Regions from separate parts of the Brevibacillus borstelensis genome, predicted to be linked through region 1. Evidence: predicted binding sites of a transcription regulator. Region 1 holds the regulator's gene; the other holds the start of a gene.

Region 1 (3,333 bases):
CTCCTGCTGATTCCATCCGATCTGCCTACATTGGGCAAAGAGAGCGAGCAGCAGTACCTCGAGGCCGTGATTCAGGGATGCGTGGATGCCATCAGGGCAGCAGGCGGCCGGACAATGATCCTGTTCACCTCCTATTCGATGCTGCGTGTGGTGTACCAAGGCTTGAAGGAACAACTGGACAACGAGCCTTATACACTGCTCGGACACGGAATCGACAGCAACAACCGGACAAAGCTGGTGCGCATGTTCCAGAGAGAAACAAACAGCGTTCTCCTGGGGACGAGCAGCTTCTGGGAAGGGGTAGATATCCAGGGCGAGGCATTGAGCTGTCTGGTGATTGTACGCCTTCCGTTTACTCCGCCGAACCACCCGATTTATCAGGCGAGGGCAGAGCAGGTAAAAGAGCAGGGCAAAAACGCGTTTATGTCGATCGCTTTGCCTCAGGCTGTCATCCAATTCAAACAAGGGGTCGGAAGACTGATCCGCCACCAGGACGATCGCGGTGTAGTTGTCGTGCTTGATACACGCATCGTGGAATCCCGCTACGGACGCTCGTTTCTCAAATCGCTCCCACCTTTCGATACGAGAACAGGCCCCTGGACAACCCTGCGCGAAGACATCGCTCCGTTTCTTCGGGGCATGCAATCCCTGTCTGATTCATAAAATGAATCAATAGTCTCACAGGGATATAGGTGATAAAATAAATGCTGTGGAAAGCGGGAAGAGCTTGGCTGTTGGTGTTGGCTGTCACAATGCTTTTGATACCCGGCTGCTCGATCGACAACCACTTGCAAAAGGCGGTAAAAGTAGAAGATCCGTTCGCAAGTGAAGACGAGAGTGAATTCATCGGGCTTGTCATCCACTATCTGGAGCTGCCGCACGGGGAAGCAACCTTGATTCGATTGCCGAATGGAAAAAACATGCTCGTTGATACCGGAAGCGCTGAGGATTGGCCCCGCTTGTTTGCGGCGCTGACCGAACGGAAAATTACCCGGTTGGATTACGTGGTCTTGACAAATGATTTGCCGGGGCACGCAGGGGGCTTCGCTTTTCTTGTGGAGCGGGTGCTTGTAGAGAACGTCATTTTGCCCCGTCCGATTGAGTCTTCGATTCGCAACGCGGCCCCGCTCAAAGCAGCAAAAAAGGCAGTGACTGTTACTGACGGAGAAGCAATCAGACTGGACGAAGACGTGATGCTCCAGGTCCTGCACCCGAGTGAACCGCTGTTCCTGTCTCCGCAAGACAACTCCCTTGTCTTTCAATTGCGGCATGACAAGTTGTCTTTTCTCTTCGCCAGTGCGATGAATGAAAAGGCCGAGGAGAGGCTGCTTGAGAAACACGCAGATCAATTGAAAGCAGCGGTTTTGAAGGTTGCTGCTCAAGGCAGCAATCAGGCTTCCTCGCAGCCATTTTTGAGCAAGGTGGATCCGCAAGTGGCGGTCATTTTAACCGGAAAGCCGAGAGAAAAGCTAAAGGATGGCCAGGAAGAAGTGCTGGAGCGGCTCGGCGAATCCTGGGCTGAGACCTACATTACCAGTCAGAACGGAACCATCACGATCCTCTCCAATGGAAAGGATTATCGCGTTTTGAAAAGAAAAAAGTAAGGAGGATCGACCGTACGTGGCCAAAAGTGAAAAGATTTCGGAAGCGGTTGTGCGCCGGTTGCCGATTTATCTGCGCTACCTAAGCTATCTGCAGCAAGTGGGCGTGACGACGGTGTCCTCCCAGCAGATGGGCAAAAATCTCGACGTCAACCCTGCCCAAATCAGAAAAGATCTCTCTTCCTTTGGGGATTTCGGCAAAAAGGGCATCGGCTATGACGTGAACTATTTGGTAGAAAAAATCCGTCAGATCTTAAAATTGAGCGAGGAAATTCGCGTGGCGCTGATCGGGGCCGGGCATCTGGGACACGCCATTAGCAATTACAATGCGCAGGTAGAGGATTACATGCGGATTGCGGCTATCTTTGACAATGACCCGGCCAAATGCGGAAAAGTGCTCGCGGGAATCACCATTCAGCCACTGGAAGAGCTGATTCAGACCGTGAAAGAGCAGAAAATTCGTCTTGCCATCCTAACAGTGCCAGCAGCGGCGGCCCAGTCGGTCGCCAACCTGCTGTTTGAGGCCGGGATTGAAGGGATTTTGAATTTTGCTCCCACCACGATTCGCACCGAACGCGATGTCAGGATCCACTATGCCGATGTGACATCCAGTTTGCAGAGCCTTGCTTATTACTTGACGTAAGAATGGAGTGTAACGATGAAAAAGACCATATTGACCCATGCAACGGTAATTACCGCAAATGACCAAAATGAAGTGATTCAGGACGGAGCTGTCGGATTTGAAGGAGCGGGTATTACGTACGTCGGTCCGACCCCCGATGATCTCTCCGGCTATGACGAAGTGATTGATCTGAAAGGGGATTATGTGCTGCCAGGCTTCATCAATACACACGGGCACGCAGGAATGTCGCTGCTCCGCGGTTATGCGGATGACTTGCCGCTCCAGCAGTGGCTCGAAGACAAAATGTGGCCGCTGGAGGCACAATTCACGTCCGAGCATGTGAAATGGGGCACATACATATCCCTTATCGAAATGATTCGGACCGGTACGACGACATTCGTCGATATGTATGATCATATGGATGAAGTGGCAAAAGCCGTGCAAGCGTCCGGGATGAGAGCGCGTCTCTGCCGCGGAATGATCGGCCTTTGCTCCGAGGAAGAGCGTCAGGCAAAGCTGCGGGATGCCGTTTCTTTCGCCCGTGAATGGCATAACCAGGCGGATGGACGCGTGACCGTCATGATGGCTCCACATGCTCCGTACACTTGCCCGCCGGAATTTATCACACAAATTGTGGAAAAAGCGGAGGAGCTGTCTCTGCCGATCCATATCCACATGTCGGAGACGGAGTGGGAAGTTGGTCAGAATGTAAAGGATTATGGGGTTCGCCCGGTTGCTCACCTGGAAAAGCTGGGTGTCTTCAATCGTCCAACTTTGCTCGCCCACGCCGTTCACCTCACGGATGAAGAGATCGACGTCTTGGCAAACTATCACGTGAAGGTATCGCATAATATCGTCAGCAACCTGAAGCTGGCAAGTGGAGTGGCGCCAGTACCGAAAATGCTGGCAAAAGGGATTCACGTTTCCCTCGGAACAGACAGCAGCGCGAGCAACAACAACCTCAACCTGTTTGAGGAGCTGAAGCTGGCTGCCATTTTGCACAAGGGCGTAAACAACGACCCCGTCGCAGTTCCAGCCGAGGAAGCGCTGCGCATGGCAACCCGTTATGGCGCAGAGGGCGTATTCCAGCCGGATACACTCGGAACGATC
Region 2 (3,333 bases), 1.7 Mb from region 1:
AACGGAGTGTCTCTATGCTGCATATCGCTTGTCCGGGTGCAGAAAAGGCGGAGCAGGCGATCGAATGGGCCCGTATCCGTGCAAAGGGTACATGCTTTGCCCGCGATCTCGTGAATGAACCGCCCAATCAACTGACGCCGGTCTCCTTTGTCGAGCGGCTGCAGAACCATTTCGCCGCACGAGACGTGGACGTAACGGTTCATCGCGGGGAGGCGTTGGAGCGTTTGCAGATGGTTGGCCTGATCACGGTTGGCAAAGGCAGCGTCCATCCGCCGGCTATGGTGGAAATCCGATACTGCACCGACCCGTCCCTGCCGCTGACCGCGCTGATCGGAAAAGGAGTCACCTTTGACATGGGCGGCATGAATGTCAAGGCCGGGCGGGATATCAGCGACGCCCGCATGGATATGGGCGGAGCGGCTGCTGTCGCGGGCGCGCTGGACATCCTCACTTCCGTAAAGGCAAGGGCCAATCTGCTGGTGCTTCTGCCGATCGCAGAAAACGTGCCGGACGGCGGAGCCTTCTTGCCATCGGATGTGATCCGCTACCCCAACGGTCTTTCTGTGCAGACGGCCAATACGGATGCAGAGGGGCGTCTCATTTTGGCCGATGCCCTGATTCACGCCGACAGGCTGGGAGCCAAGCAGGCTATCGATATTGCCACGCTGACGGGGAATGTCGGGGAAGCGCTCGGCTTAAAGCTGGCCGGTATTTGGGGAGATTCCGGGATGACCGCCAAGCTCATCGCGTCAGGTAATGACTGTGGAGACAGACTGTGGCGGATGCCGTTGGTAGACGATTACGAAGAATTGCTGAAAAGCGACTATGCCGACATGACCAACATCAGTCCGATCAGCTACGGTGGAGCGATTGTCGCCGCGTTGTTTATCCGCAGGTTTGTGGCCGCCGGCATGAAATGGGTGCACATCGACATGGCTCCCCCTGTACAGGCGAAAGCCACCGGAGGCTATCGCGTCATGGGTGCCACCGGATATGGGGCGAGACTGCTCGCGGACTACGTGCTCGCTCAATAGACGGGCAAGGCAGAATTGTCAACCAGCAGCGCGGAAGATCAGCCCTTGGCGTTGCTGTTTGTCATCGAAGCGTTTTACAATAACAGGAAAACGGACGGGAGGATAACGTGCTATGTTGTTGGAAGTCATCGCGACCTCTGTAGAGGACGCCAAACGAGCGGAAGCGGGAGGAGCCGACCGGCTCGAGCTGATCACCGGGATACTGGAGGGCGGCGTAACCCCGAGCTGGGGCTTGATCGATGCTGTGGTCCGGGCCGTATCCATTCCGGTCAATGTGATGGTGAGACCGCACAGCCAGTCGTTTGTGTACACGTCTGACGATTACCGGGTCATGCGCGAAGACGTGCGAATCATTCGCGAGCTCGGCGCAGCAGGTATCGTCACCGGCATGCTTGCTCCTGACGGCCAGATCGATACGGAAGGGCTGGAAAGCCTGCTGGATCAGGCGAAAGGGCTGGATGTGACATTCCACCGCGCATTTGACGAGGCGGCTGACCAGTTGGAGGCCGTGCGGCTGTTGATGCGTTATCCGCAAATTTCGCGGATTCTCACCTCCGGCGGACAGAAAAGCGCCATCGATGGAGCGGAACGGATTGCCGAGCTTGTCCGGATGACCGCTGGGGAGCATTTGAGCATTTTGGCCGGAAGCGGGCTGGGCCTGGCAAATATCGCTGATTTCGTCGGTCGTACGGCTGTAACGGAAGTCCATTTTGGCACCGGCGTTCGGGAAGCCGGAAGCGCGCTCAAGTACGTAGATCAGGAGAAGGTAGCGGCTGTCAAACGATTGATTGCGGCAAAGTCATAACCAGGGAGCAGAGGAAGCAGCAAAATCGAAACGGCTTTTTCCCGGGCCCCGGTTCATAATTTGGCAACACATCATATTTCATAGAGAAACATGCGATACAAGGTCCTCGCCCAAGTTTAGGGAGAGGGCTTTTTTTGCGAAAAACCGAAAAGAATGGCAAATAGACGAATCTGTGAAGTACATCACATCTTACGTTTTTCGCCTCCTCTATAATCCGGAGTAAGAAGTGATCCATAGGGGAGGTATTGATATGTTTTGCTATCAATGCGAGCAAACACCGACAGGCGGTTGCAAAACGGTGGGAGTATGCGGAAAGACTGAGGAGCTTGCCAGTATACAGGATACGATCATTTTTGCGCTCAAAGGGATTGCGGCATATGCAACGCATGCCCGACAAATGGGACACATCGACCCGGAAGTGGACGGCATTACACAGGAAGCACTCTATTTTACTTTGACTAACGTGAATTTCAATTTAGATGAACACTTGAAAATGGCAATGAAAGTGGGCCGTGCAGCCATTCGCGTCATGGAGCTGTTGGATCAGGCCCATACGAGCCGGTTCGGCATCCCTCAGCCCATCCGCGTTTCGCAAAACAAAATCGAAGGAAAGTGCATCGTCGTGACCGGGCACAACCTGTTTGCGCTGGAGGAGCTGCTGAAACAGACGGAAGGAAAAGGAATCAATATCTACACCCACTCGGAGATGCTCCCCGCACACGGGTATCCCGCCCTCCGCAAGTACAAGCACCTCAAGGGAAATATCGGGAAAGCGTGGTTTGACCAGCGCCGGTTGTTCGAACAGTTCCCGGGTGCGATACTAGCCACGACCAACTGCGTCATGCCGATCAAGGGGACATATGCCGATCGCTTCTTCTCGTATGATGTGGCCGGACTCGAAGGCGTTACCAAAATTGAGAATGACGACTTCGCGCCTTTGATCGAGCGGGCACTCGCATTGCCGGATGCGGATGTAGAGTCGGATCAGACGCTGCTGACCGGATTTCACCATGAGACCGTACTGGGTATTGCCCCGGAAATTCTCGACGCCGTAAAGGCAGGCAAAATCAGCCGCTTCTTCGTCATCGCGGGCTGTGATGCTCCCGGAAAAGGCGGAGACTACTACCGGGAGCTGGCCACCTCTTTGCCGGCGGATGCGGTGATCATGACCACATCCTGCGGCAAATTCCGCTTTAACGATGTCGATTACGGCAAAGTACCGGGTACGCAAATCCCTCGCTACATCGATCTGGGGCAGTGCAACAACTCCATCTCGACGGTCAAAATAGCCGTCGCTTTGGCGGTTGCGCTGGACTGCGAGGTCAACGATCTGCCTGTCAGCATCGTCCTCTCCTGGTTTGAGCAAAAGGCGGTAGCGATTCTCTTGGGGCTGTTCAGCCTGGGAGTCCGCGACATTCGCATCGGACCGAAGCTGCCCGAATTCATCCAGCCCGGGGTATGGGAGGTGCTTCAGAATTTGTTTGGAGTCAAAGC

What was found. The regulator Rex, encoded in region 1, represses fermentation and respiration genes when NADH is low (regulators of the CRP and FNR family bind a similar motif). The targets are predictions, from matches to a motif close to TTGTGAAATATTTCACAA.
Region 2: hcp (hydroxylamine reductase) is a predicted target of Rex. The motif match lies at 2,010-2,027, and genes of this name have one in related genera.

What each region holds. Positions count from the first base shown of each region.
Region 1 is NZ_CP144922.1:3,294,297-3,297,629, reverse strand. It holds gene dinG (ATP-dependent DNA helicase DinG) at 1-663, shown strand, start outside; gene V5G20_RS15590 (ComEC/Rec2 family competence protein) at 705-1,604, shown strand; gene V5G20_RS15585 (redox-sensing transcriptional repressor Rex) at 1,621-2,244, shown strand; gene V5G20_RS15580 (amidohydrolase) at 2,260-3,333, shown strand, end outside.
Region 2 is NZ_CP144922.1:1,621,400-1,624,732, forward strand. It holds gene V5G20_RS07420 (leucyl aminopeptidase family protein) at 1-1,034, shown strand, start outside; gene V5G20_RS07425 (copper homeostasis protein CutC) at 1,147-1,839, shown strand; gene hcp (hydroxylamine reductase) at 2,090-3,333, shown strand, end outside.